DNA from 4 places in the Devosia alba genome. Region 1 is predicted to be linked to each of the others. Evidence: predicted binding sites of a transcription regulator. Region 1 holds the regulator's gene; each other region holds the start of a gene.
What was found. Region 1 encodes PhoB, which activates phosphate uptake and scavenging genes when phosphate is short. Its sites were predicted from a motif close to TGTCATNNANCTGTCAT; they were not measured.
Positions count from the first base shown of each region.

Region 2: the regulator PhoB is predicted to act here: its motif matches at 4,899-4,915, upstream of ABFY71_RS03290 (DUF2794 domain-containing protein).
Region 3: the regulator PhoB is predicted to act here: its motif matches at 2,550-2,566, upstream of ugpB (sn-glycerol-3-phosphate ABC transporter substrate-binding protein UgpB).
Region 4: the regulator PhoB is predicted to act here: its motif matches at 4,796-4,812, upstream of ABFY71_RS06480 (inorganic phosphate transporter).

Region 1 covers NZ_JBDUUI010000005.1:224,804-232,249, forward strand. The annotation lists gene ABFY71_RS09875 (MFS transporter) at 1-1,016, shown strand, start outside; gene phoB (phosphate regulon transcriptional regulator PhoB) at 1,090-1,791, opposite strand; gene phoU (phosphate signaling complex protein PhoU) at 1,914-2,624, opposite strand; gene pstB (phosphate ABC transporter ATP-binding protein PstB) at 2,654-3,436, opposite strand; gene pstA (phosphate ABC transporter permease PstA) at 3,538-4,821, opposite strand; gene pstC (phosphate ABC transporter permease subunit PstC) at 4,830-6,209, opposite strand; gene ABFY71_RS09905 (substrate-binding domain-containing protein) at 6,273-7,310, opposite strand.
Region 2 covers NZ_JBDUUI010000002.1:161,117-168,562, reverse strand. The annotation lists gene ccmB (heme exporter protein CcmB) at 1-309, opposite strand, end outside; gene ccmA (heme ABC exporter ATP-binding protein CcmA) at 306-911, opposite strand; gene acnA (aconitate hydratase AcnA) at 1,107-3,779, shown strand; gene ABFY71_RS03295 (DUF1223 domain-containing protein) at 3,912-4,649, shown strand; gene ABFY71_RS03290 (DUF2794 domain-containing protein) at 4,932-5,321, shown strand; gene ABFY71_RS03285 (GNAT family N-acetyltransferase) at 5,352-5,852, opposite strand; gene ABFY71_RS03280 (Bax inhibitor-1/YccA family protein) at 5,953-6,723, opposite strand; gene thpR (RNA 2',3'-cyclic phosphodiesterase) at 6,924-7,446, shown strand, end outside.
Region 3 covers NZ_JBDUUI010000020.1:12,429-19,874, reverse strand. The annotation lists gene ugpE (sn-glycerol-3-phosphate ABC transporter permease UgpE) at 1-80, opposite strand, end outside; gene ugpA (sn-glycerol-3-phosphate ABC transporter permease UgpA) at 92-976, opposite strand; gene ugpB (sn-glycerol-3-phosphate ABC transporter substrate-binding protein UgpB) at 1,066-2,391, opposite strand; gene ABFY71_RS17720 (OpgD/OpgG family glucan biosynthesis protein) at 2,863-4,386, shown strand; gene ABFY71_RS17715 (hypothetical protein) at 4,383-4,520, shown strand; gene mdoH (glucans biosynthesis glucosyltransferase MdoH) at 4,517-6,301, shown strand; gene ABFY71_RS17705 (OpgC family protein) at 6,288-7,446, shown strand, end outside.
Region 4 covers NZ_JBDUUI010000003.1:259,574-267,019, reverse strand. The annotation lists gene ABFY71_RS06505 (MATE family efflux transporter) at 1-1,383, opposite strand, end outside; gene ABFY71_RS06500 (DUF423 domain-containing protein) at 1,472-1,846, shown strand; gene ABFY71_RS06495 (YMGG-like glycine zipper-containing protein) at 1,911-2,183, shown strand; gene ABFY71_RS06490 (cold-shock protein) at 2,474-2,689, shown strand; gene ABFY71_RS06485 (NUDIX hydrolase) at 2,839-3,294, shown strand; gene ABFY71_RS06480 (inorganic phosphate transporter) at 3,296-4,795, opposite strand; gene ABFY71_RS06475 (acetolactate synthase 3 large subunit) at 5,165-6,934, shown strand; gene ilvN (acetolactate synthase small subunit) at 7,019-7,446, shown strand, end outside.

The DNA.
Region 1 (7,446 bases):
GCGAAGGCTTTGGCAGTGCCATTCTGGCCGGCATTCGCTATGTGTCGCTGTCGCCCAGCCTGACCACGGTGCTGTTCCGCAGCTTCCTGTTCGGGCTGTCCGCCGTTGCGGTTCTGGCGCTGCTGCCCTCGGTGGCGGCGGAGTATGTGCGCGGCGGGGCGCTGGCCTATGGCACCCTGCTGGGCTGCTTCGGTCTGGGGGCGATTGGCGGCGCGTTCATCAATGGCCGGGTGCGCGAGCTTTTCAGCAATGAGTGGATCGTGCGGGCGGCCTGTATCGGTTTTGCGCTGAGCTGCGCGGGGTTGGGGTTCAGCCGCGACCTGATCCTGAGCCACGCCGTGCTGGTGCCGGCGGGGGCGTGTTGGGTGCTGTCGATGAGCCTGTTCAACGTATCGATCCAGCTGTCATCGCCCCGCTGGGTGGTGGGCCGGGCGCTGTCGCTCTACCAGACGGCGACGTTTGGCGGCATGGCGATGGGCAGCTGGCTGTGGGGCGTCAGCGCCGACGCGTTCGGGATTGACTGGGCGCTGGCCATGGCCGCGCTGGTACTGGTGCTTTGCGCGCTGGTGGGGTTCATCCTGCCGCTGCGGGAGTTTGAATCGCGCGATCTGGGCCCGCTCAACACCTTCAACGAACCGGTGTTGCGGCTGAACCTGACCCCGCGCAGCGGGCCGATCATGGTGATGGTCGACTATCGCATTGCCCAGGATGACATACCCAGGTTCCTGGCGCTGATGACCGAGCGACGCAAGGTGCGGCTGCGCGACGGAGCGCGGCAATGGGCGCTGCTGCGCGATCTGGAGCAGCCTGATCTGTGGGTGGAAAGCTACCATGTGCCGACCTGGGTGGATTATGTGCGGCATAATCTGCGGCGCACCAAGGCGGATGCGGAGAATTTCTTGGCCTTGCGGACGCTGCACCAGGGCGATGGCCCGCCACAGGTGCACCGGATGATCGAGCGGCAGACCGTGCCGCTGGCCGACGAGACGCCGCTGCGCAGCGTGCCCGAGGTTTAGAGGCGGAGGGGGGCGGGCGCCCCCTCCTAGCCTCCCCCTGAAGGGGGAGGGACAGATCGGGGGCCCGGAAGCCTCAGGCGACCTGGGCGAAGCGCTCATCGAAGGCATAGCCGGCGCCGCGGACGGTGCGGATGGGGTCGGTTTCGCGGCCGCGATTGATGGCGCGGCGGAGGCGGCCGATATGGACGTCGACGGTGCGCTCGTCGACATAGACATCATTGCCCCAGACGCCATCGAGCAGCTGCTCGCGCGAATAGACGCGGCCGGGATGGCGCATCAGATATTCGAGCAGGCGGTATTCGGTGGGGCCGAGATGAACGTCGCGGGCGGCGCGGCGAACGCGGTGGGTGGTGCGGTCGAGTTCGAGATCGCCGACCTTGAGGGCGGCAGTGACCAGATTGGGATTGGCGCGGCGCAGCAGGGCGTGGATGCGGGCGATCAGCTCGGGCACCGAGAAGGGCTTGACCACATAGTCGTCGGCGCCGGTGGCCAGGCCGCGGACGCGCTCTTCCTCCTCACCGCGTGCGGTGAGCATGATGATCGGCACGCGGGCGGTTTGCTCGCGGGCGCGCAGGCGACGGCACATTTCGATGCCGGAGATTTCGGGCAGCATCCAGTCGAGCAGGATCAGATCGGGCAGCTTGTCCTGAATGGCCTGGGCGGCTTCGTCGCCGGTTTCGGCGGTGACAACGCGGAAGCCCTCGGCTTCGAGATTGTAGCGCAGCAGGATGGCGATATCGCCTTCGTCTTCGACAACGAGAATGGTAGCGGGCATGGGTGCAACCCCGTTTTAGGACAAAGGAAGGCCGGTTTGCCTGGTGAGGCCGGGAAGTGATCCGCGCGCTGTCACCATGCTAGCCAATTGGGCCGAAATGTTCCGACGGATCGAATGTCATGTTACGCCTTGATCTGGGTGCGATGCAGTTCCTGGATATCACTGGTGAGCTGTTTGCCGGTCTGCAGGTAATAGGCGTGCTCGGCGATGTTGGTGGCGTGGTCGCCAATGCGTTCGAGGTTCTTGGCGCAGAACAGCAAATGGGTGCAGGGCGTGATGTTGCGCGGATCTTCCATCATGTAGGTGAGCAGTTCGCGGAACAGCGAGGTGTACATGGCATCGACTTCGTCGTCGTGGTTGCAGACCTGGATGGCGGCGGCCGCGTTGCGGCTGGAATAGGCGTCCAGCGAATCCTTGATCTGGCGCAGCACCAGGGCCGTCATGTTCTTGACGCCATTGTAGAAGGTGGGTTGCAGGCTCATACCTTCGAGCTTGAGCGAGCGGCGGGCCAGTTGCTTGGCCATGTCGCCGACGCGTTCGAGGTCGTTGGCGACGTGGATCGAGGTGATGATGGCGCGCAGGTCCGAGGCCATGGGCTGGCGGCGGGCAATCATCGAGACGGCCATGTCGTCGATATTGCGCTGCATGTCGTCAATGCGCTGATCGGCGATGATGGTCAGATCTGCCAGTTCGCGATCCAGCTTGAGCAGGGCCTTGGTGCCGTTCTCGATGGCGAGTTCGACCTGGCCGCCCATCTCGGCGATGGATTGGGCCAGCTGGATCAGCTCGTCGCTATAGGCGGTAACGATATGGTCGGTGCCGGTGGCGGGCATGGCAGTCTCCTCTTATGTCCGTGCGGGGATCAGCCGATACGGCCCATGATGTAGTCCTGGGTCTGCTTGTGCTCGGGGTTGGTGAAGATGTCTTCGGTGACGCCTTCCTCGATCAGCTTGCCCAGATGGAAAAACGCGGTCTTCTGGGAAACCCGGGCGGCCTGCTGCATCGAGTGGGTGACGATGACGATGGTGTAGTTCTCGCGCAGTTCGTCGATCAGTTCCTCGATGATGGCGGTGGCGATGGGGTCAAGCGCCGAGCAGGGCTCGTCCATCAGGATGACTTCGGGGCCGACAGCGATGGCGCGGGCGATGCAGAGGCGCTGCTGCTGGCCGCCGGACAGGCCGGTGCCGGGCTCGTTGAGGCGATCCTTGACCTCTTCGAACAGGCCCGCCTTGCGCAGCGAGGAGACCACGATCTCGTCGAGATCGGTCCGCGAGCGGGCGAGGCCGTGAATCTTGGGGCCGTAGGCGACGTTGTCGTAGATCGATTTGGGGAAGGGATTGGGCTTCTGGAACACCATGCCGATACGGGCGCGCAATTCCACAACGTCCAGATCGGGATCGTAGATATTGTCGCCGTCGAGCTTGATGGTTCCACCGACCGAGGCGCCTTCGATCGTGTCGTTCATGCGGTTGAAACAGCGCAGGAAGGTCGACTTGCCACAGCCCGACGGGCCGATGAACGAGGTGACCGCGCGATCGGGGATGTCGATGGAGATGCCGAACAGGGCCTGCTTGGCGCCATAATGCACGGTGACGTCGCGCGCGGTGAGGCGGATCGGGCGATCAAGGACATCGGTGGGGTTCATGGTGGCATCCAGAGGTTGATTTGTTTTCTTAACCTTGCCGGCGAGCATATCCATAATCAGTGATCCTTCGGAAGGTGCAGACGACGGGGCGGAGGCGACTGTTACCAGCGCCGCTCAAGGCGTTGACGCAGAACTATCGCAATTGCATTCATGAGGAGCAGGAAGCCCATCAAAACCAGAATTCCTGCGGAGGTACGGGATACAAAGCCGCGCTCGGGGCTGTCAGCCCAGATATAGATCTGGGTCGGCAGGGCGGTAGAGGCGTCCAAGACGCCGCCTGGGGGGCTGGTGATGAAAGCGTTCATGCCAATCAGCAGCAGTGGGGCCGTCTCACCCAGGGCCTGGGCCAGACCGATAATGGTGCCGGTGAGAATGCCGGGGAGGGCAAGCGGCAGCACGTGGTGCCAGATTACCTGCTGGGGCGAGGCCCCCATGCCGTAGCCGGCCTCGCGGATGGAGGGTGGCACGGCCTTGAGCGCGTTGCGGGTGACGATGATGATGGTGGGGAGGGTCATCAGCGCCAGCACCATGCCACCGACCAGCGGGGCCGATCGGGGCAGGCCGAAAATCTGCAGGAAAACCGCCAGGCCGAGCAGTCCGAAGACAATGGAGGGCACCGCGGCGAGGTTGTTGATGTTGACCTCAATGATATCGGTGATGTGGTTTCTGGGAGCGAACTCCTCCAGATAGATGGCCGCGAAGATGCCGATCGGGAAGCTGATCAGGAAGCAGACCAGCAACGCATAGAAGGAGCCGGTGATGGCGCCAGCCAGGCCGGCGATTTCGGGAAAGCGGCTGTCGGCGTTGAAGAACAGGCCCCAGTTGAACGGGGTGCTGACGCGGCCCATCTCGTCCAGCGTGTCAAACCAGACGATCTGCTCATCGGTGACGCGGCGGTTTTCCTCGATGGTATCGCGGCTGATATTGCCCTTGTGAAGCTGATCGTAGATGTCGGCAGCGGGGATTTCCATGGTCAGCGTGCCGCCGATCACCGAAGGGTCCTTGACCACGGCATCGCGCACGAAAAACTGGGTGTTGTTGGTCAGTATCTGGGAAATCAGCCGGGCCTGGGCAGGGGTCTCGGAAGGCAGCAGGGCGCTGACGCCACTGCTGACTATGGCACGGTAATTGCCGGCCGCCGGATCGGCAGCATCGACATGTTCCGCGGAAATCGGGAAGTCGACGCGGATATGTGTCTGCACAAAGGCGGAATAGCCACCAAGGATCAAGGTGAACAGGAGTATGCCGAGCAACCCGATGGCACTGGTAATCGCCGCAATGCCATAGATGCGCAGCCGGGCATCGGCCGCGTGCCGGCGCGCGCGCAGCCTGGCGTATTCGGCCTTGGAACTATGAACACTTGGCGAGATCGTTGCGTTGGACATATTCGGCCTCAATCGTACTGTTCGCGGTATTTGCGCACGATAGTGAGCGCAACGATATTGAGCCCGAGCGTCACCAGAAAGAGCACGAGGCCAAGCGCGAAGGCCGCCAGGGTCTTCGGGCTGTCGAACGCGGTATCACCGATCAGCAGGGTAACAATCTGCACGGTGACGGTGGTCACCGAGTCGAGGGGATTGACGTTGAGCGTGGCAATCAGGCCTGCGGCCATAACGACAATCATGGTTTCGCCAATGGCGCGGGACAGGGCCAATAGCAGGCCGCCCATAATGCCGGGCAGGGCTGCCGGCAGCAGAACCTTGGTCATGGTTTCGCTGCGGGTAGAACCCATGGCCAGCGAGCCGTCGCGCAATGAGCGCGGCACGGCGCGGATGGCGTCATCTGAGAGGGAGGAAATAAAGGGAATGATCATGACGCCCATAACCGCGCCGGCGGCCAAGGCCGAATTGGGCGAAGCTGCGATGCCCAGCAGACTGCCAGCATTGCGGATGGCCGGGGCAACGGTCAGGACGGCGAAGAAGCCATAGACCACGGTGGGCACACCGGCCAGGATCTCCAGGATCGGCTTGACGATATTGCGGACGCGCTCGGAGGCGTACTCGGTCAGGTAGATGGCGGTAAACAAACCGATCGGCGTGGCCACCAGCATGGCGATAGTGGCGATGACGATGGTGCCCAGAAAGACGGGGACCGCGCCAAAGGCCCCATTGCCGGCAATCTGATCGGCGCGAATGGCGATCTGGGGTTCCCAGCGCAGGCCAAACAGGAATTCGTGCAGCGGCACCAGGCGGAAGAATTCGATGCTTTCATAGACCAGCGAGGCGATGATGCCCAAGGTGGTCAGAATGGCGGCCACCGAGCAGGCGATCATGACGCCGGACGTGAAGCGTTCCACGCCATTGCGCGCCCGGAAGCGGGGGCTGAGGCGGGAATGGGCGAAGAACATGGCCAGCAGCATGGCGGCCACGACGACGACGACCATCAACCAGGACGCGATCTGCTGCCAGCGGACCAGCGTCTGGGCAGCGGCGCTGATCTCTGCGGAGGGTTCACCAAACAGCCGGCCGGCAGCCACGTTCTTGATTTCGGAGAGCAGCAGGCTCTGTTGAGCGGGGCTCGAGGCGTCCAGTGTCGCCTGTGGCAAGGTGGTCAACAGGAGATTGTCGATGACCGTGCCCTGCGCCATGATCCAGAGCAGGAGCAGCATCAGGGCCGGCACACCCACCCAGACGGCGACGAAAGCGCCGTGATAGCCGGGCAGCGAATGGGTCGAGGCGCCATTGGCGGCGGCAAAACGGGTACCGGCAGACCGGCCCGCGAAAAAGGCCACCAGTGAAAACACCACAATAGCCAGGAACAGATATCCGACCACGTCCAGGCCTCCGGAGCGAAACAAGAGGGAGGAAGCCGGGGCGAACCCCGGCTTCCAGAGAGCTTACTCGTAGCGGGTGAAGTGCGTGCCCGAGGCGACGGCTTCACGGGTGGTGTCGCGCTCAGCGGCAGGCAGCGGGATCAGGCCGCGCTCGGAGAGGTAACCACCTTCACCGAAGGATTCTTCCGACACGTATTCGGTGACGAATTCTTCGAGGCCGGGGATCACGCCGCGGTGTGCGTTCTTGATGTAGAAGAACAGTGGGCGCGACACGCCGTAGGAACCATCGGCAATGGTCTCGGGGGCGGGCAGCACGCCATCAACGGCGACGGCCTTGAGGGTGTCGCTGTTCTCATACAGGAACGAGTAGCCGAAGATGCCCAGGGCATTGGTATCGGCATTGAGACGCTGCACGATCAGGTTGTCGTTTTCACCGGCCTCGATGAAGGGGCCGTCCTGGCGCATGCGCTCGCAGACGTCGTCCTTGGCATCGCCTTCGAGAGCGGCGATGGCTTCGAACTCTTCGCAGCCTTCAGCCATGACCAGTTCGACAAAGGCGTCGCGGGTGCCCGAGGTCGGCGGGGGGCCGAACACGGTGATGGCGGTATCGGGCAGCGAAGCGTCGATCTCGGACCACTTGGTGTAGGGATTGTCGACGATTTCGCCGTCAACGGCGACCTGGGCGGCAAGCGCCTGGAACAGCTGGGCCTTGGTCAGGTTGATCTCGGGGCCCTGGTTGGAATGGGCAACCGACAGACCGTCATAGCCGATCAGCACTTCGGTGACCGAATCCACGCCATTGGTCTTGCACAGCTCGAATTCCGATTCCTTCATGGCGCGCGAGGCGCCAGTGATATCGGGGTGGTCGGTGCCGACGCCGCCGCAGAAGATCTGCATGCCGCCGCCGGTGCCAGTCGATTCCACGACGGGAGCGGGGTTGCCGGTCATGGCGGCATACTGCTCCGACACGGCCTGAGTGTATGGGAAAACGGTGGACGAGCCGACGATGCGGATCTGGTCACGCGACTGGGCGAAAGCTGCTGGGGTGCCGAACGCGGCGAGCGCGATCACTGCAGCACTGGCGTAGAGTGCGGTCTTCATGGAGTTTCCCTTTCGGAATTCGGTGCAAACCTGACGAGCCAATCCGGAAGATCATTCCCCCGGGCCGCCCTTTGACGAGGCCGACCATATGGGGGGCGTGCGACAGTTTTATTGCATGTAGATGACGCGTTTGTGA
Region 2 (7,446 bases), on a different contig from region 1:
CAGCCAGTGGGCGATCAATTTTGCGGCAATGGCGGCGCTCAGCGGCAATTCGGCGTGCCGTAGCAGGATCAGCGAGCCATCCTCATGGTCGGGGCGAAACAGGCGTTCGAGCCCGAGCAGCATCGCCAGAAAGGCGGCAATCCAGACGATGCCGGGGGCAATGGAGGCCAGCAGGGTCTGGTCGGGGCCGACGGCAAAGGGAACGATGGCCCCGACAATCACGAAAAACAGCATCAGGGTCAGCACATCGCCGCCGCCGCGCAAGGCGAGGCGCAGTTCGCGCTGCAGCATGGCCAGGAACGCGCTCATGGCGCGCGCGCCAGGAGTAATGTGCTCAGGCTGCTCGGGTCGGGCAGGCTGATCGGGTCGTGCGTGGCGGCAATGGCCAGACCACCGCGCGCCAGATGGTTGGCGAGCAGGCGCGTCACCAGTTGATGGCCCGGCTCGTCGAGCGCGGCGGTCGGTTCATCAAGCAGCCAGAGCGGGCGCAGGCTGACCAGCAGCCGGGCCAGGGCGAGACGGCGCGACTGGCCGGCCGAGAGGTAGCCTGCGTCCAGCCCGTCGAGGTCGCCGAGGCCGACTTGGCCCAGCGCGGCCTGGGGTGTCATGCCGGTCGGTCCATTGACTTTGGCCCAGAAGGTCAGGTTTTCCAGGACGCTCAGCCGGGGTTTGCTGGCGTTGCGGTGGCCGCAATAGTGCAGCAGGGGCAGCTCGGCGCCGGCGTCGGGGGGACCGAAGCGGCCGGAAAATGGCGCGATGATGCCGGCCAGCGTCAGCAATAGCGTGGACTTGCCGGCACCATTGGGGCCGCGCAGCAACAGGGTCTGGCCATTGCGCAGGGAAAAGTCGAGCTGGTCGGTCAGCAGCATGCCGCCGCGGCCACAGCTCAGGCCGGTCGCGCGCAGGTGGATCGGGGGATAGACTTGCTGATCGGTCATGGCCCCTTCTCGTATTGAACGAAAGGTCGGGCTGGCAAGCCCAATCGTCTTTCTCTATAAGCCGTTGTAGATTGGAGTCATTCCAGGAAGGGCGGCGCTATTGAGTGGATTCGGGGAGCTTTCCTGAACCCGAGCGCCTGCCGCAACACGAGATGACGGGCGGACATAGTGACCTCAAAAAACAGCTTCAAGTCGAAATCGACCCTGGTGGTCGGCGGCAAAACCTACACCTATTACTCGATCGTGGAAGCCGAGAAGAACGGCCTGGCGGGCGTTTCCAGCCTGCCCCACTCGATGAAGGTGGTGCTCGAAAACCTGCTGCGGTTCGAAGATGATCGCACCGTGACCAAGGCCGATATCGAGGCTGTTGCCACCTGGCTGAAGACGCGGACCTCGGAGCAGGAAATTTCCTATCGTCCCGCCCGTGTGCTGATGCAGGACTTTACCGGCGTGCCGGCCGTGGTGGACCTGGCCGCGATGCGCGACGCGACGGCCAAGCTCGGCGCCGATCCGCAGAAGATCAATCCACTGGTGCCGGTCGATCTGGTCATCGATCACTCGGTGATGGTGGACAGCTTTGGTACGCCGCAGTCGTTCGGGCAGAATGTCGAGCTCGAATATGAGCGCAATGGCGAACGCTATGAGTTCCTGCGCTGGGGTCAGTCGGCCTTTGACAATTTCCGCGTGGTGCCCCCCGGCACCGGCATCTGCCATCAGGTGAACCTGGAATATCTGGCGCAGACCGTGTGGACCAAGGAAGAGAACGGCGAGACCGTCGCCTATCCCGACACGCTGGTGGGCACCGATTCGCACACCACCATGGTCAATGGTCTGGCCGTGCTGGGCTGGGGCGTGGGCGGCATCGAGGCAGAGGCCGCCATGCTGGGCCAGCCGATCACCATGATGATCCCCGAGGTTGTCGGCTTCAAGATGACCGGCAAGATCAATGAAGGCATCACCGCGACCGATCTGGTGCTGACCGTCACTGAAATGCTGCGCAAGAAGGGCGTGGTCGGCAAGTTTGTCGAGTTCTACGGCCCCGGCCTTGATTATCTCAGTCTCGAAGATCAGGCGACGATCGCCAATATGGCGCCCGAATATGGCGCCACCTGCGGCTATTTCCCGGTCGATGCCGATACGCTGAAATATCTGAGCACATCGGGTCGCGATGCCGACCGCGTGGCGCTGGTGGAAGCCTATTCCAAGGCGCAGGGCATGTTCCGCGAGACCACTTCGGCCGATCCGGTCTTCACCTCGACCATCGAACTCGACCTGACCACTGTGGTGCCCTCGATCTCGGGCCCCAAGCGCCCGCAGGACCGGATCGCGCTCGACAATGCCAAGCCGGCCTTTGCCGCAGCTTTGCCCAAGGAATTCGGCAAGACCGACAATCCCAAGATTGCCGTTGAGGGCACTGACTACGCCATTGGTCACGGTGATGTGGTGATCGCCGCCATTACCTCGTGCACCAATACCTCCAATCCATCGGTGCTGGTGGCAGCGGGTCTGGTGGCGCGCAAGGCGCGGGCGCTGGGTCTGGACTCCAAGCCATGGGTGAAAACCTCGCTGGCGCCCGGCTCGCAGGTCGTCACCGATTATCTCGATAGCGCCGGGCTTTCGGCCGATCTTGACGCCATCGGTTTCAACCTGGTCGGCTATGGCTGCACCACCTGTATCGGCAATTCCGGCCCGCTGCCGGCGCCCATCGCCAAGGCGGTGCAGGAGGGCGATCTGGTTGCCGCTTCGGTGCTTTCGGGCAACCGCAACTTTGAAGGCCGTGTTAACCCGGACGTGAAGGCCAACTATCTGGCGTCCCCGCCGCTGGTGGTGGCCTATGCCATTGCCGGGTCGATGAATATCGACATCACAAGGGACCCGATTGGTACCTCCAAGGATGGCCGGCCGGTTTACCTCAAGGACATCTGGCCCTCCAATCACGAGGTTGCCGAGATCGTGCGCACGCATGTGACCAAGGAAATGTTCCAGGGCCGCTATTCGGACGTCTTCAAGGGCGACGAAAACTGGCAGGGCATTTCGGTGGATGGCGGCGAGACCTACCGCTGGAACGCCAGCTCGACCTATGTACAGAACCCGCCCTATTTCGAGGGCATGACGATGGACCCCAAGCCCATCACCAATGTCGCCAATGCCAAGGTGCTGGCGCTGTTCCTCGATTCGATCACGACCGACCACATTTCACCGGCGGGCTCGTTCAAGTCGACGACACCGGCTGGCAGATATCTGGAAAGCCATCAGGTCGCACCCAGGGACTTCAACTCCTATGGCGCGCGTCGCGGCAACCATGAAGTGATGATGCGCGGCACGTTCGCCAATATCCGCATCAAGAACCAGATGCTGCCCGGCGTTGAAGGTGGCTACACCAAGGGCCCGGACGGCTCGCAGATGGCGATCTATGATGCCGCCATGGCCTATCAGGCCGCCGGCACGCCACTGGTGGTGTTTGCCGGCAAGGAATACGGCACCGGTTCAAGCCGTGACTGGGCGGCGAAGGGCACCAATCTGCTGGGTGTCCGCGCCGTGATCGCCCAGTCGTTCGAGCGGATTCACCGCTCCAATCTGGTTGGCATGGGCGTTATCCCGCTGCAGTTCAAGGATGGCGAGAGCTGGCAGTCGCTCGGGCTTGATGGCACTGAGACCGTGGACATTGAGGGTGTGACCGAGATCGCGCCGCGCGCCATGGTCACCGTCAAGATCACCCGTGCCGATGGCTCGGTGCTCAATATCGAAACCCGCTGCCGCATCGATACCGCCAACGAGCTCGACTACTACAAGCATGGCGGCATTCTGCACTACGTGCTGCGTAGCCTGGTCGCTGCCTAGGCGCGCCAAGCCACCTGAATTGACAATGGCGGCCCTCTGGGCCGCCATTTTTATTGGGGACAGCAGATGGTTTTGAGCTCTCACCCTCTTTTGACTGGCGGGGGCGGGTGGCGGCGGACTACAACCGTGGCCATGAGACTTGCAAGCTGGCTGACCACCCTTAGTGCCATTGTTGTTCTGAGCGCGCTGGCCCAGCCAGCTGCGGCTGATGGCGTAAGCCTGCGGCCCAAGGCGGTGGTCGAGTTGTTCACCAGCCAGGGCTGCTCATCGTGTCCGCCTGCCGACGCGCTGTTGACCAGCCTGGCTGATCAGGGCGACGTGCTGGCACTGGCCTATCACGTTGATTATTGGGATTATGCGGGCTGGAAGGACACGTTCGGCGCGGCTGACTATTCGGACCGCCAGCGTGCCTATGCCCAGAGCTGGGGCTCATCGCGCATCTATACGCCGCAAATGGTGGTCAACGGCACCAAGGGCGTGGTCGGATCGCGGCGCCCGGACGTATATCGGGCGATTGATCGGGCCCAGCTGCCGCTGCACATCGACGTCACCGAAGTCGGCGACATGCTCAGGATCGCCATTCCGGCCGATACCACGCTGAAAGATGCGGTGGTCTGGCTGGTGACCTATTCGGACCGGGCCGATGTCACTATCGAACGGGGCAATAATGCCGGCAAGACCATGGTCTACACCCAGATCGTTACCGGCAGGCAGGTGCTGGGGCTGTGGGAATGCGCCACGGGTGCCGATATCAAGCTGCCGATCCCGGAAGTGCTGGCGGACAAAAGCACCGGCATTGCAGTGATTGTACAGCAGGAGAACGACGGCCTGCCCGGGCCAATTCTGGGTGCTGCCGCCTTCGAGCGCTGAACTCCCCACCAGCAGCAACGAAAAACCCCGTCCTTGGGGGCAAGGACGGGGATCAGTCGGGTCAACTCAATTTGAGAAGCTGGCACCCGGGCTTCAAGGTTTGGGGGCTCATTCGGCCCGGGCGCCAACCACTGGAGGCAATGGTCAGACTATGTTCGCCCAATTGGGCAGGTTCAGGGACAAATTGTGGCCGGATTGGGAATTGTTCGTTCCCGAGGGGCCTTGCATCGCGGGCTGAATGCCCCGATCATGACGTCACGGTGACACGGAGTATTCGGAGCAGTGCAAAAGCGCACACCGAACGGCAACAACGGATCGCTCATGCTGGTGCATGCCAGCGAGCCTGCGGCAAATGCCAGCAATGCCAAGGTTCCCGTCAGCGTCGTGTTCGATCGAAAAGAGTTGGCGCTGATCCTGTCCGTTTATGGACGCAAGGTGGGGCAGGGGGAGTGGCGCGATTACGCCATGGATTTCCTGCGCGAGCGGGCGATGTTCTCCATCTATGCCCGGGTGTCGGAGCGTCCCCTGTTCATCATCGAGAAGACCCCGCGCCTGCGCAACAAGCAGGGGCAATACACCGTCACCAATCAGCAGGGCCGCATTCTCCGGCGTGGCCATGACATCGCCCAGGTCTTGCGGGTGCTGGATCCGCATCTGGCGGTGGTCGGCTAGATGATTGCCCTGCGGCCGAACATCACCTGACTACAGCGCGAGCTGCATGTGGACGATGTCGAGCCAGCGGTCGAACTTGAAGCCGAGTGCCTCGTGCCGGCCGATATGGCGGAAGCCGAGCTTTTCGTGCAGCCGGATCGAGCCGCTGCCTTCGGCGGTGATGACGGCAACCATCTGTTTGAAACCAAAGTCCCGTGACTGGCGGATGATCTCGTCCATCATCGCGGTGCCCAGGCCGCGGCCCATGGCGTCCGGGGCACAATAGACCGAGTTCTCGCAGGTGAAGCGATAGGCGGGGCGGGGGCGGTAACCCGAGGCATAGGCATAGCCCAGCAGTGTGCCATCGGGGTCCTGCGCCATGACAATGGGGTGGCCGGCGGCCAGCATGTGGCCGAATTTTTCGCCCAGCACCGCCTCGCCGGGGGCTTCGAGATCGAAGGTGGCCACCGAGTGCTCGACATAATGCTTGTAGATGGCGGTGATGGCGGGAATGTCAGCCCACTGGAAAGGGCGCAAGGAGAATTCGGACACGGCATGCACTCGGACAAAAAAAGGACCGCAGCCTTTGTAGACTGCGGTCCGATTTGTCGTCCATCCAAATTGCTGATTGTGCAATCAGGAAGGCTGCTGGCTACTCGCGATTGCCGAACAGGCGCAGCAGCATCAGGAACAGGTTGATGAAGTCCAGATAGAGGCGCAGCGCGCCCATGATGGCGCCCTTGGCCAGCACTTCCGTGCTGTGGCTTTCGGAGTATTCTTCCTTGATCTTCTGGGTATCGTAGGCGGTAAGGCCCACGAAGATCAGCACGCCGACCACCGAGATGATGAATTCCATCATCGAGGACTGCATGAAGATGTTGACCACCGAGGCGATGATCAGGCCGATCAGGCCCATCATCAGGAAGCTGCCCATGCCGGTCAGGTCCCGCTTGGTGGTGTAGCCATACAGGCTCATCGAGCCGAAGGTCGCGGCGGTAATGAAGAACACCTTGGCGATGGACGCGTCGGTATAGACCAGGAAGATCGAGCTCAGCGACAGGCCCATGATCGCGGCAAAGCCCCAGAAGGCGCCCTGTGCGGCCGGGACGGAGAGCTTGTTGATGCCGAAACTCAGCACCAGCACGAAAGCGAGCGGCGCCAGCATGACAACCCACTGCAGCGGGCTGGCGAACAGCAGATAGCCCCACTGTGTCAGCATGGTGCCATTGGTCATGGTCGCGACAGCAGCGTCGGGATTGGTGGTGACGGCAGCGGCGGCAGCAAACCAGGCCGCCAGGCCGGTTACCACCAGGCCAATGCCCATGTAATTGTAGACGCGCAGCATGTAGCTGCGAAGGCCCTCGTCGATGGCAGCGGCCGAGCCGGCCCGCGCACCAAGGGTCTGACGGTCATATTCAGCCATGTAGTCGGTTCCTTTCCCAGATAAAGCGGTGTTTCGCACCGCCGGTGGGCGTTTATTGCCACTTGATGGTCAATATGGATGGGGCGCCAAGCGTTTACAAGGGTTCTCGGCTTGTTGCGACGATAAGACTGGCCCGGCAGGTCGGCTGTGCTACGGTCGAGCTGCGAATCGACTTGATCTGAGTATGAGAGGAGGGCCCCATGCCCCGGCTCTTCACCGGTCTGGAAATCCCTGAGGACGTGGGTTATGCCCTGTCCTTGAAGCGGGGCGGGCTCTCCGGCGCACGCTGGATTGATGTCGAAAACTATCACATCACCCTGCGGTTCATCGGCGATGTGGATCATCCCATGGCCGAAGAGGTGGCCGACAGCCTCGATCGGCTGGCCAACTCGATGCGCTTTGATGTCCGGCTGACCCATCTGGGCAGTTTTGGCGGCGACAAGCCCCGCTCGCTCTATGCCGGCATCGAGCCAAGCGAGACGCTCAACCGGTTGCAGGCGGCCCAGGAGCGGGTGCTGCAGCGGGCCGGCCTGCCGCCGGAGGGACGAAAATTCGTGCCGCATGTGACACTGGCCCGACTGCGCGGCAGCACCGCGCTTGATGTGGCGCGGTTCATCGCCGAAGCGGGCCGGTTCGAGCCGCTCAGTTTTCCGGTGGGGCGATTCGTGCTGTACTCGAGCAGGGATTCGGTGGGCGGTGGTCCCTATGTGGTGGAGCAGCACT
Region 3 (7,446 bases), on a different contig from region 1:
ACCGGGAACACCACGATAACGACGCCGACGATCAGCACGAGATGGGTGAGGAAGGCCAGGACGGGTCGGTTTTCAATCATTTCGGCGCTCCCTAATACTGAATTCGCCGCTCGACATAGCGGAACTGGATGGCGGTGAGAGCGATGACGATGATCATCAGGATCACCGACTGGGCTGAGGACGAACCGATGTTCAGCCCCAGGAAACCGTCGGTATAGACCTTGTAGACCAGGATGTTGGTGGCCTGGGCCGGACCGCCCTGGGTGGTGGCGTCGATGATGCCGAAGGTGTCGAACATGGCGTAGTTGATGTTGACGATCAGCAGGAAGAAGGTGGTTGGCGCCAGCAGCGGGAAGACGATGGTCCAGAACCGCTTGAACGGCCCGGCGCCATCAATGGCGGCCGCCTCGATCTGGGATTGCGGCACCGACTGCAGTCCGGCGACAAAGAACAGGAAATTGTAGGAAATCTGTTTCCAGCTGGCTGCCATGACCACGAAAATCATGGCCTGGTTGCCGTCGACCCGGTGGTTCCAGTCGATACCCATACCGCGCAGCAGATAGGGCGCGATACCGATGGTGGGGTTGAACATGAACCACCACAAAATGCCCACGACGACCGGCGCCACGGCATAGGGCCAGACCAGCAAGGTGGTATAGGCCCGGTTGCTGCGCAGCACCCGGTTCACCGCAACCGCCAGGATCAGCGACAGCGACATCGATAGCGCCGTCACGCTGAAGGCAAACACTGCGGTCTTGCCGAGCGAGCCGACATACATCGGGTCGATGAGCAGCCGGCGATAATTCTCGAACCACACAAAAGTGGTCTTGAAGCCAAACGGGTCTTCCCGTTCGAACGAGGATTTCAGTGCCTGGACAGCGGGCCAGATAAAGAAGATCAGGGTTACGGCAAGCTGTGGGACAAGCAGCCAATAGGGCAGGAATTTATTGGGGAAAGTGGTTCGCTTGGCCTGCATGCTCCGCCTCGTAACTGACTGCGCTCATGCGCAGAGACAATGGCGCTCCACCCTCGGTGAAAGGGTGGAGCGAGTTTGGGCCGGAGGGCCTACTGGTTGGCGGCTTCGAAGTCGCGCAGGATCTGATTGCCGCGCTCGACGGCGGAATCAAGCGCTTCCTGGGCAGTCTTGGAGCCGGCCAGCATGGCTTCGAACTCTTCATCCACCACGTTGCGGGCCTGGGTCAGATTGCCAAAGCGAACGCCCTTGGAATTGGCCGTCGGCGTGCCGCGGGTGATCTGCTGGATGGCGACGTCCGAACCCGGGTTCTGGGCATAGTAGTCCTGCGACTGGCCCAGTTCGTAGGCGGCATTGGTGATCGGCAGGTAGCCGGTGAACTGATGCCAGCCAGCCTGGATCTCAGGCTCGCTGAGATAGGTGAAGAACTGGGCAACGCCCTTGTAGACTTCAGGATCCTTTCCGTTGAGCGCCCACAGCGTCGCGCCGCCGATGATCGAGTTCTTCGGCTCGGTGATCTCGTCGTCATAGTAAGGCAGGGGGGCGAAGCCGACTTCGAATTCCTTGGAGTTGGCGATGACGCCAGCGCGGCCTGCCGAGGAGTTCATGAAGATGGCGCATTCCTGCGCGTAGAATTTGGGAGCCGAGTCGGCGCCGCCAACCGGGCCACCATACTGGAACAGGCCTTCGTCAGCCCATTTCTTCAGATTGTCCCAGTGCTTGACCTGTACCGGGCCGTTGAAGGTGAATTCGGTGGCGAGACCGCCAAAGCCGTTATCCAGGGTGCCGAAGGGCTGGTCATGGATGGCTGACAGGTTCTCGGTCTGGATCCAGGTGATCCAGGCGCTGCTGAGACCGCAGGGGGCGGCGCCCGATTCCACGATCTGCCGGCTCATGGTCTCGAGTTCGGCCCAGGTCTTGGGCGGCGTTTCACGGTCGAGGCCAGCCTTTTCGAACAGGTCCTTGTTATAATACATGATGGGCGTTGAGGAGTTGAACGGCATCGACAGAATGTTGCCGTCGACGTCAGAATAATAGCCGGTCACTGGCGCGAGGAAGCCAGATGGATCCCACGGCTCGCCATTGTCGGCCATCAACTGGTAAACCGGATAGACGGCGCCCTTGGCGGCCATCATGGTGCCGGTGCCCACTTCGAACACCTGCACGATGGCGGGCTGTTCGTTGGCACGGAACGCGGCGATGGCAGCGGTCAGCGTCTCGGGATAGGTACCCTTGTAGGTCGGAATGACCTTGAATTCAGACTGGCTCTCGTTGAAGCCGGTCGCGATTTCCTGAAGCTTCTCGCCCAGCTGGGCGTCCATGGCGTGCCACCAGGCGATCTCGGTCTGGGCAAAAGCCGGCGTCGCCGCCAGCATGGCGGTCAGCCCGACGGACAGGCACAAAACTTTCTTGGACATGCTCACTCCCTTGTTATTGTGCTGGGACTTGCGCGTCCCAAGCTTGGCGCTATTTGACAGCATCGAATTTTCCTTTGCAAACAGGAAATGTTCATATGAACATTCATGGAGCCGCGACCGCACCGTTCCGGTCTGACGCGGCCTTTTAAATCAGGTATTTAGCAGTTTTATGACAGTGCGTTCGTATTGCCGGGCCTGTGCACAATCGAGCTAGTTGTTCGGCTCATTTGAACATTTCCGTGCGCGTCGCCGGTCCGCCTGATCGCCGTCTCGGGGTGCTGGCACCGGTCCATGCGTCCGGCGCATGGGTTGCATGCAACAACTTTTTCACCGCAGTGACGTTCCAAGCCCTACCGAAGCACCGCTACCGCGTATTGGTGGTTATAGAGTAGGTTCTAAGTGCCACGTCCCCTGCACACTTCCCGTCGCCGCCGCCAGCTCCTGCAAGCGCTGGGAGCCTCGCTGCTGCTAATGTCGAGCACAGCCCTGACCTTCCCCGTGATGGCACAGGAACCGGGGGCTTCGGCTTTCGACTTTGACAGCTTCAGCGCGCGGATGCAGGACCTTGCCACCACGGCTTTCGAGCCGTTGAGTGCCCTTGTCCCCGAGCCCCTGCACAATCTCGACTATGACGCCTATCGCCGGATTCAGTATCGCCCGGATTCCAGCAAATGGGCCGATGATGGACACGGCTACCGCCTGCAGGCGTTTCACCTCGGCTGGCTCTATACCGAGCCGGTCAAGGTGTTCGAGATCGATGCGGGCGTGGCCCGCCTGGTGGCTTTTGGCACATCTGATTTTCAGTATCATGACAGTGTCGTGGAGGAAGGCGTTCTGGCCGATGCTTTCCCCGGCGTGGCCGGGCTCCGGGTCAATTACCCGCTCAACAACCCGCAGGGCTATGATGAGCTGGTGTCTTTTCTGGGCGCGAGCTATTTCCGCTCGCTTGGCCGGGACAATATCTATGGCCTGAGTGCCCGTGGCCTGGTGGTCAATTCCTGGGTCAATCTGCCCGAAGAGTTTCCGCGCTTTTCCGAGTTCTATGTGGAACGGCCGCAGCAAGGCGGTGCGTTGACCATTTATGCCGCGCTCGACAGCCAGAGCGTCACCGGCGCCTATCGCTTTGTCATTACCCCGGCCAGCGATGCCGATCAGGAAACCACGATGGACGTGACGGCGCGGCTGTATTTCCGCAGCGATGTCGCCGAAATTGGCATCGCGCCGCTGACCTCGATGTTCCTTTATGCCGAGGCCAATCGTGGCGATTTTGATGACTACCGGCCGCAGGTCCACGACAGCAACGGGCTGTTGCTGGAGCGCGAAAGCGGCGAGGTGATGTGGCGCGCGCTCAACAATTCCACAACCCTGGGCAATTCCTATCTGTGGGAGAACAATCCCAGGGCCTTCGGGCTCTATCAGCGCGGCCGCGACTTCGAGAGCTATCAGGATGCGGGCGCCCATTATGAGCGCCGGCCCTCGCTGCGGGTCGAGCCTGTGGGCGCCTGGGGCCAGGGCATGGTCCGCCTCATCGAAATTCCAGCCCGACTTGAGGCCGACGACAATATTGTGGCGTTCTGGGTTCCGGCCGAGCCGGCACAGGCGGGGCAGTCGCGCGAGTTCGCCTATCGGCTGCGCTGGGGCAATCTTGATCCGGACCCCAAGGCCAGCACGGCCTTTGTCGCCGAGACGCGCTCTGGCGTGGGCGGCGTCTCGGGGGTGGAGAATGCGGAAAATCTTCGCAAGTTCGTGGTCGATTTCAGCGGCGGTGAATTGCAGGACTTTGCGGACGGCACGCCGATCGACATTCTGGCCAGTGTCAGCGGTGGCGTGCTGCGCAATTCGGTGCTGTCGCGCGTTCCGGCCAATGGCGCCTGGCGCCTGGTGCTGGACGTGGAGACCGAGGGCGGCGCGCTCCTGGAGCTGAAGGCCTATCTGGTTGGTTTGGGGCGGAAGTTGACCGAAACCTGGCTTTACCAGTGGAGGCCCGCAGCATGAACTATCCAGCAGAATTCAACTTCGCCAGTGCCCTGCCGGACGCGCCGCTGCATATGCCCAAACAGCAATTGCAGCACCGCAGGTCATTGCCGCGCGCCATCATCGATACGCTTCTGGCGTTCACCGGTCGGTGATTGAGACGAATCCGGCCATGCATGGTGCAGCGTTTTTTCGGTTGACCGCCCTGCTGGGTACCATTGTGCTCAGCGGGGTCGGCAGCTACCTGTTCTTGCGGTTCTCGGGTGAGGGCGGCATCAGCGCGCTCGACCTGTTGCGCACGGCTCTGATCGCCATTAGCGGCTTCTGGCTGGTCTGGGGCAGCGTGGTCGCCATTCTGGGCGTGTTCACCCCGGTGGCAACGGCCAGGCCGTCGGCGGCGCCCCTCAAAGGCCGCACCGCTGTGCTGGTGCCGGTCTACAATGAAGACGCCATGGCGACCTTTGCGCGCATTGCCGCGATGAATGCCAGCGTGATTGCCGAAGGCCTGGCTGACCATTTCCATTTCATGGTGCTGTCGGACTCGCAATCCACGGCCTGCGTCGCCCAGGAGGCGGTGTGGTTCGAGCGCCTGCTCGCCGAGCCGCACAGTGCCGGGCGCATCTTTTACCGCCGGCGCGAGCGCAATATCGGGCGCAAGGCCGGCAATGTCGAGGATTTCATCGCGCGCTCGGGCGCGGCCTATGACTATGCGGTGATCCTTGACGCCGACAGCCTGATGGAAGGCGCGACCATGGCCGCCATGGTGCGGCGCATGGATGAGGACCCCGGTCTGGGCCTGCTGCAGACCGTGCCCTACATCATCAATGCCCAGACGCTGTTCGGTCGCTCCATCCAGTTTGCCGCGGCCTATCTGTCGCCGACCTTTGCGCGCGGTGCTGCGCTGATGCAGGGGCGCGACGGTCCCTATTGGGGACACAATGCCATTGTCCGCATCAGCGCCTTTGCGTCCAGCTGCGGGCTGCCCGAGCTTTCGGGCGCACCGCCCTTTGGTGGTCACATCCTCAGCCACGACTATGTCGAAGCCGCGCTGCTGTCGCGGGCCGGCTGGAAGGTCGAGGTCGATCCGTGCCTGGCCGGGTCCTATGAGGAGGGGCCCGAAAACGTCATCGAATATGCCAAGCGCGATCGCCGCTGGTGTCAGGGCAATCTGCAGCACGCCCGGCTGCTGGCGGCGCCGGGGCTGACATGGTGGAGCCGGTTCACCTTTGTGCGCGGCATCATGGCCTATCTGGCTTCCCCGCTCTGGCTGTTGCTGCTGGTCAGCAGCATCGTGGCCGCCATCTTTCCCGATATGCCCGTGGTCCTGTCCGGCCTCGGCCCGCCGCCCGTGCCCTTCTGGACGCTGGGTCTGGCCGTGGTCCTGACGCTGGTGCTGCCCAAGCTGCTGATCGTGGCGCGCGGCCTTGTCGACGGGCGCAATCGGCGGTTCGGCGGCACGCCGGTGGCCCTGCTGTCGGTGCTCGGCGAAATCGTGCTGTCGACGGTTCTGGCGCCCACCATGCTGCTGCTGCAGACGCGCGCCGTGTGCCAGGTGCTGCTGGGCATTGATGGCGGTTGGCCGCCCACGCGGCGGGGCCAGAACAGTGTGAGCATCGCGGATGGGTTCCGGGCCAGTTGGTGGATCGTGGCGCTGGCGACGCTGGCGCTTGCCAGCACGCTGGTTTTTGCGCCTGCCGCCGCAATCTGGCTGGCGCCGGCCACGCTGCCGGCCATGGCGGCGCCAGTGTTGATTGCGGCGACCTCGCGACCCAGGCGCCGATCGTCCACGCTGTTCCAGACAGCAATCGACGTGACCCCGGCATCGATCGTGGTGGCGCATGCGACAATCCTGGCCGCCTGGGCCGGCCCGATGAGCGCCGCCGACACTGCTGCGGCCATGGCCGACAGGAAGGCGCCGCGTCATGTCTCAGCCTAGCGTCACCCGCACCGCCCGCATGGCAGCGGAAATGCCGGCACCAGACGCCAGCCCCGTGGCCGCCCGCCAGCAACTGGTGTCGCCGGCGCAGCGCGACCCGCGGCTCGACATGTTCCGCGGCATCGCCCTGGTGATGATTTTCATCAACCACGTGCCGGGCACCCTCTACGAGAGCTTCACCAACCGGAATTTCGGCTTTTCCGATGCCGCTGAGGCCTTTGTCTTCATGTCGGGCATGGCGGCCGGGCTCGCCTATTCCAATGGCTTCCGTCAGGGCAGTCTATGGCGCGCCATTGCCAGGGTCTGGGCCCGGGCGCGGCAGCTCTACTTCGTGCACATCACCATCACCATGCTGTGCCTGGGCATGTTTGCCGCCGCAGCCCTGTGGTTCGACCTGCCCGAGGTGATGCTCAAGAACAATGTGTCGCCCATTTACGGGCAGCCGCTGAGCACGCTGATCGGCATTCCGCTGCTGACCCATCAACTGGGCTACCTCAATATTCTGCCGCTCTACACCGCGCTCCTGTTGGCGACGCCGCTCCTGCTGATGGTTGGGGTGCGCCGCCCCTGGCTGCTGTTGGGCCTGTCGGTTGCCGTCTGGGCGGCGGCGGGACAGTTCCGCCTCAATTTTCCCAGTTTCCCCGCTTCCGGCGGCTGGTTCTTCAACCCGCTATCGTGGCAGCTCCTCTACATTATCGGTTTGCTCTCGGGCGTCGCCATGAAGTCTGGCAAGGCCTTCATTCCCTACGCTCCCGGCCTGTTCGGGCTGGCCGCTGGCTTTGTGGTGCTGGTGTTGTTCTGGATCAAGATCCCGGCTCTGGGCAGTGTGGGGCGCGACGGCCTGGCCTGGTTTGCCGATCATGGCGCGCCGTTTTACCTCACCTGGTTCGACAAGACCTTCCTGGCGCTGCCGCGTCTGCTGCATGCGCTGGCGCTGTTCTACGTCTTTGGCCACCTGCCGGTCATGGGCGCCATTGCGGCCATGCCGGTCGCGGCGCCGTTTCGGCAGCTGGGGCGACAGAGCCTTGCAGTGTTTGCTGCGGGCACGGTGATCAGCATGTTCCTGCAGGTGGTAAAGACCACGCGCCAGCCCGAACCCCTGTTCGACGGCATGATCCTGGGCGGCGGATTGCTGGTGCTGCTGG
Region 4 (7,446 bases), on a different contig from region 1:
GCGCATGGCAAAGCGGGCGACCAGCACCACGGCGACACTACCCAGCCCCGCCGCCAGGCCCAGCCAGATGCCAACGCCGCGCCAGCCCAGTTCAAACCCCAGGAAATAGGCGACGGGCAGGCCGATGAGCCAATAGCCGACAATGGCGACAACCATCGGCACTTTGGTGTCGCTCAAGCCGCGCAGGGCATGGGCGGCCACAACCTGGGCGCCATCTACAATCTGGAAGAAGCCGGCAACCACGAGGAATGTGGCGGCCAGACCAAGCGCATTGGCATTGGCGGCCGAACGCGGGTCGAGGAACCAGGAGACGATGACTGGTCCCATGGTCAGAAACACAATGCAGCTCAGGGTCATGAAACCGGTGCCCAGAGCAAAGGCGGTCCAGCCAGCCTTGCGCACCCCTTCAGGGTCCGTCCGCCCATAGGCGACGCCAACCCGCACCGTGGCGGCAATGCCCAGGCCCAGCGGCACCATGAATGCCATCGAAGCACTTTGCAGGGCCACGGCGTGGGCGGCCACTTCATCGGTGCCCAGCAGGCCCATCAGCAGCGCGGCGGCGGTGAACAGACCCACTTCGGCCAGCACAGTCAGGCCGATCGGCGTGCCAATCCGGAAGATTTGGCGGAAGCGTGGCCAATCGGGTTTCCAGAAGCGGATCATGATGTTGAAACGCTTGAAGCGGCGGTGGCGCAGCACATAGAGCAGCATCAGGCCAAACATCAGCGCATTGGTCAGCACGGTGGCGACGGCCGAGCCGCGCAATTCGAGGCGCGGGAAGCCGAAATTCCCAAAAATCAGCGCGTAGTTGAGCCCGGCGTTGAACACGACGCCCCCGACTGTAATCAGCAGGATGATCCGGGTTGAGTCAAAGGCCGATAGCAGGGAGCGCAGGGCAATGATGGCCAGCGCCGGGAACAGCATCCAGACCGCGGTCTGGATATACTGTTCTGACATCAGGGTGATTGCGGGGTCCTGACCGAGCGCGGCAAAGATGGGTTTGATTTGCCAGAGGAAGGGCACCAGCATAGCAGCTATCAGAATGGCCGCCCACATGCCCTGCCGGACAACGCGGCGAACCGCCTTGATGTCGCGTGCGCCGCGCGCCTGCGCAACGAGCGGCGCCACGGCGCTGACAATGCCGATGCCACCCACCAGAAATGGCATCAGAAAGGTGGTGGCCAGTGTGCCGGCAGCCAGAAAATCGGGGCCGAGCCAGCCCGTCATGATCACATCAGTCGTGGTGAGGGCGTTTTGCGCCAATTGGGCGATGACCAGCGGCCAGGCCAGGGTAAACATGGTGCGCAGTTCCGCACCCCAGGTCGAGGCCGGGGCAATTTTCCGGGCGGCCGGTCCTGGCGCACCTGTTACTTGCTCAGTCATGAAAAAATGTCCTACTCGCAAGGTCTGCTCTAGCCGAAACCGCAGGGCGGCGGAAGGGGCGGTTGCTGGCAGCGCTGAGGAGCAGGCTATGGACGAAAAAAATGACAGAGGCGCCCGCATTCTGATCCTGGCCGCTGGTCTGGCCGGGATGAGTGGGGTGATGGCGGCGGCGGCATCTTCCCATGGTGGGGAGTCACGCAATCTGGCCGCGCTGGCGGCGATCTGTCTGGCCCATGGGCCGGTGCTGCTGGCATTGGGGCTGCTGGGTCGGGGCAAGTTATTGCAAATTGCGGGGCTGATATTGGCAGGCGGCACGCTAGTGTTTGCCGCCGATCTCGGCGTGCGCGAATGGATGGGGCAGGGGCTGTTTCCCGGTGCGGCGCCGCTGGGCGGCGGGGTGATGATCTTGGGCTGGCTGACCATTGCGGTCGCAGGTGCGTGGGGATTAAAGCAATCTAATTGAAATTGCACTGGAACCATCTGCCGGACCGCGCATTATGGCCTGTGAGATTTCCTCGGAGGGTTACATGCACAAGATCTTGATTATTGCCGCTACCTGTCTCTCGCTCGCAGCCTGCACGACCACGCAGCAAGGCGCTGCTGTCGGTGCTGGTGCTGGCGCCATTGTTGGTGCGGCCGCAGGCGGCACTGTATTGAGCACTGCCGTTGGCGCGGGCATTGGCGGCGTCGTTGGCGCTGCTGCTGGCAACTTGGTTGGCAAACGCTCAGGTTATACCAATCAGTGCGTCTATGAACTTCGCGATGGCCGCCGTTATTACGACACCTGCCCCAAGGGTTAGGTTAAAGCTGCAGCATCCCCCCATGCTGCGGTGCGCCTGACAGGCGCTGAACGCTCGGTCCGGACCTAATCCGCGGCCGGGCGTTGTCACGGGCAGGAAACGTCTTGAAATTGCGAGAGATAGCCGCCATATTTTGGTTCTACGACACTGTCTCGCGCTATCTGATCGACCGGTTTGCTCCGGGAACTTGGCTATCTCCTGATCTGTGAATCGTTAGGCCGGGCCTGACTTTGGGTCCGTTTTCAACCCTTAGCCGCGCTAGCGGCGACCACTCGCAAGGACTAGGTTCTATGGCTGTCATCACCGGTACTGTAAAATTCTTCAATACTACCAAAGGCTTCGGCTTCATTTCTCCTGAAGACGGCAGCAAGGACGCTTTCGTCCATATCTCTGCCGTGCAGCGTTCGGGCCTGCAGGGCCTGTATGAAGGCGATAAGGTCACCTATGAGCTCGAGACCGGCCGTGATGGCAAGGAGTCGGCGACCAATTTGACCCTGCTCAGCTAAGGCAGAGCGTCTGCGTTTCTGGAGGGGCCCCCTGCTGGGGCCCTTTTTTGTAGTGCCGGTGGATTTCTCGGTGCGGCAGCCGGAATACCGATATAGGCACAGGCGTAGTGACTCCATGTTGCGCCCTGATGACGCTGCCAAAGGTTCCGATGATCAAGAATTTTCTGCGTAACTGGAGTCCCAAGGTCGAGACTCCCTCCGAACAGCGGCAGGTCGGTGCTTTGCCCTATGCCGTGCGGGATGGTCGGCTCAGCATGCTGCTGATCACCTCCCGGCGCAGTGGCCGGTGGATTTTCCCCAAGGGCGCCATCGAGCCGGGCCTTTCGGCCAGCCAAAGCGCGGCGAATGAAGCACTTGAGGAAGCCGGTGTGGTCGGCCAGATTGAAGACACCCCAATCGGCAGCTATCGCACCGGATCGGACCTTGATGGTTCGGCGCTGGTGGATGTCGACATCTATCCGCTACTGGTAGAAACCCAGCTCGACCAGTGGAAGGAGCGCGGGCAGCGGCTGCGTCATTGGGTGGTGGTATCGGAAGCCCAACGCCTGCTGGCGGACCCCGCGCTGGCCCGCATTGCGCTTGATCTGGCCAAGCGGTTTGGTTGAATCAGCCGATCAGTAGACCAAGTACGAGAAACACCAGGGCGGCGAGTGCAGCCGATGCGGGTACGGTGATGACCCAGGCGGCGGCGATGCTCAACACGTGCTGGCGTCGCACCAGACGCCGACCGGCCTGTTGACGGTCCTTGGACAATGCCTCTTCGGGCGTGGCATTGAGCGTGGCTGGATCGAGGAAGCGCGCATGCACCGGTACGGCGTTGCCCTTCATCTCGCGTATTGCAACATACTCGCGCAGAAAGCCGACCCCGAATATGGCGCCGACGGCGATGTGGGTCGATGATACTGGCAGGCCGAGAGCGGACGCTGCCAACACGGTGATGGCCGCCGAGAGCGCGACGCAATAGGCGCGGATTTCGTTGAGCTTGGTGATCTGTTCGCCGACCGTACGGATCAGGCGGGGGCCGAACAAGGCCAGCCCAAGCGCGATGCCGATGGCGCCGATCAGCAGCACCCACAGCGGCAAGGTGATATCTGCCGATTGAGCGTGGCCAGTCTGCACCGCCGTGACAATGGCGGCGAACGGACCGATGGCATTGGCTACGTCGTTGGCACCGTGGGCAAATGACAGCAGTGCTGCGGCCACGATCAGGGGCAGGCGGAACAGTTTGGCGATATGTTTCGTGCGGTTCTCGATCTTCAGCGACTGATGCCGGATCAGCGGCATGGCCACAAGCCAGCCCAGCACGGCGAAGCCCAGACCCAGCAGCAAGACCATGGTCAGACCCGGACTCCAGATGCGCTTGAGGCCTTTGGTCGCCAGATACATTGTGAAGACACCAGTCATCAATGCCACCAGAATGGGCACCCAGACCCGGGCTGCAGAAATCTTGTCGATACGCTTGGTGATGGTGGCGCGAATGAAGGCCAGCAGCATTGCGGCGAACAAGCCGCCAAGCGCGGGTGAAACGACCCAGCTGAGGGAGATGGTGCCGACAACGGGCCAGGCAACCGAGCCAATGCCGGCCGAGGCAATACCGGCGCCGACAACGCCACCGACGACCGCGTGCGTGGTGGAGACGGGGGCGCCGATGATGGTGGCCAGGTTAACCCAGAGCGCCGAGGCCAGCAGCGCCGCCATCATCACCAGCACAAAGGTATCGCCATCGAGCTGATCGCCGATCAGCAGGTCGCGCGCCACGGTGCTGACCACATCGCCACCGGCCAGCAAGGCCCCAGCAGCCTCGAAGGTCCCGGCAATAAGCAGGGCGCCCAGCATGGTGAGCGCCTTTGACCCCACGGCGGGGCCCATATTGTTGGCAACGTCATTGGCGCCCACATTGAGCGCCATATAACCAGCGATCACGGCGGCGATGACGACCATATAGCTGGTGGGGCCGTCCGCTACGACGAAACTGGCCCAGACCGCAGCAGCCAGCAGAAACACCAGGGCGATGCCGGGGGCGGCCAGTGAGCGGGCCAGATTGTGCGTGGCGAGTTCGAGACCGGCGACCCGCTTGAGGTCCTTGTCCAGCACGGGCTTTGCCATTGTCATCTATCCGTCACATGAGGTGTGTGAGGGGGCAATAGCATTGTCAGTGTGAAAAACCACCGTTTTGTCACACATTGTCGCAATTGCGTGCGCCCAAAGAAATCCATGCACTGGCCAGGCTGATCGGCGCGGGCCTTGACAGCTTTGCAAAATTGCTCCTATCAATGCGACCAGAATTTCTTTTAGGAGAGGTCCCGTGCGGGCACTCATTCTCGTAGTAGGTAGGCGCATCGGCAACGTGGGATAGCATCCCGCGCGATAGCTGGTGCGCCGAAAACAGGTCCCGAACGGGGCCTTTTTTATTGCCCGGTTTCCGCCAACTATGAGACCGGGTCAGGACAATGGACTGAGGAAGGGACTAAAACGATGGCCGAAAGAATGACCGGCGCGGAAATGGTAATCCAGGCGCTGACCGATCAAGGGGTCAAGCATATCTTCGGTTATCCGGGCGGCGCCGCCCTGCCGATCTATGATGCAATGTTCCAGCAGGATGACATCCAGCACATTCTGGTGCGGCATGAGCAGGGCGCGACGCACATGGCTGAAGGTTATGCCCGCTCAACCGGCAGGCCCGGCGTGGTGCTCGTCACCTCAGGTCCCGGTGTGACCAACGCCGTTACCGGCCTCACCGATGCGCTGATGGACTCCATCCCCCTTGTTTGCATCACGGCGCAGGTTCCCACCACGCTGATCGGAACGGACGCCTTCCAGGAGTGCGACACGGTCGGCATTACCCGCAGCTGCACCAAGTACAATTACCTGGTCAAGCGGATCGAAGACCTGCCGCGCATCATGCATGAGGCCTTTCTGATCGCCACGACCGGCCGGCCGGGTCCGGTGGTGATCGATATCCCCAAGGATATCCAGTTTGCCATGGGCGACTATTACAAGCCTGACCTCGATACGCTGCGCCATCAAAGCTACCGCCCGCAAATGGATGGCGATGCCGCAGCGATCGAAGCTGCTGTCGATCTCATGCTCAAGGCCGAAAAGCCGATCTTCTATACTGGAGGCGGCGTGATCAATGCCGGCCCAGAGGCGTCGGCGCGCTTGCGTGAGCTGGCGGAATTGACCGGCTTTCCAGTGACCTCGACGCTGATGGGTCTGGGAGCATTTCCCGCGTCCAATCCGCAGTGGATGGGCATGCTGGGGATGCACGGCACTTACGAGGCTAATCTGGCGATGCATGACTGCGACGTGATGATCAATATCGGCGCGCGGTTTGATGATCGCATTACCGGTCGGATCGACGCCTTCTCGCCCGATAGCCGCAAGATCCATGTCGATATCGACCCAAGTTCGATCAACAAGGTGGTGCGTGTTGACGTGCCGATCATTGGCGATTGTGAGCGGGTGTTGTCCGAAATGGTCCGTGTCTGGCGCAGCAAGACCAACCAGCCGCGCACCGAGGCGCTGGCCCCATGGTGGAAGCAGATCGAGACGTGGCGCGCCGTCAAATCGCTGGGCTACAAGAATTCGGACACGGTGATCAAACCGCAATACGCCATTGAGCGGCTGCGCGAGGCCAGCAAGAAGCAGGGCAAGGAAGTGTTCATCACCACCGAGGTGGGCCAGCACCAGATGTGGGCGGCGCAGTATTTTCACTTCGACAAGCCCAACCACTGGATGACTTCAGGTGGCCTTGGCACCATGGGCTATGGCCTGCCGGCTGCGGTGGGCGTGCAGGTGGCTCATCCCGATGCGCTGGTTATCGACATTGCCGGCGAAGCCAGCGTGCAGATGACCATGCAGGAACTGTCGACTGCGGTGCAGTATCGGCTGCCGATCAAGATCTTCATCCTCAACAATGAGCGCATGGGCATGGTTCGGCAGTGGCAGGATCTGTTGCATGGCTCGCGCTATGCCCATTCCTATTCGGAATCGCTGCCCGATTTCGTCAAGCTGGCCGAGGCTTATGGTGGCAAGGGCATTCGTTGCTCGAACCCGGCCGAACTCGATGCGGCAATTGCCGAAATGCTCGACTACGACGGCCCGGTGCTGTTCGATGTGATCGTGGAAAAGGATGAGAACTGCCTGCCCATGATACCCTCGGGCAAGCCGCATAATGAGATCATCCTGCCCGATACCGCCAATATCGGGTCCATCATCGACGAGAAGGGACGGCAGCTGGTTTGATCGCTTCCCCTTCTACGCCGCTGGACAGCTGATGCAGCGGAATGAGGGGCTGATCGACAAACGGCTCCAGTGAGGACCAAGAAAATGAACGCACATCTTCAGCCGACCGGTTCGGCCTACTTCCTGACCAAGGAAACCCAGGAAATCGAGCGCCACACGCTTTCGGTTTTGGTGGACAATGAGCCGGGCATCCTCGCTCGTGTGGTTGGCCTGTTCTCGGCCCGTGGCTACAATATCGAAAGCCTGACCGTCAGCGAAACCGAACATGGCCGCCGACTTAGTCGCATCACCGTTGTCGTCATCGCCACGCCCAAGACCCTGACCCAGATCAAGCTGCAGCTGGAGCGGCTGGTGCCGGTGCACAAGGTGCACGATCTGACCGCGGAAGGCGCCTCGCTGGAGCGCGAACTGGCACTGATCAAAGTGGCTGGATCGGGCGATCGCCGCGCCGAGACCTTGCGGCTGGCCGATGCCTTCCGCGCCCAGATCGTCGATGCATCGGTGGAAAGCTT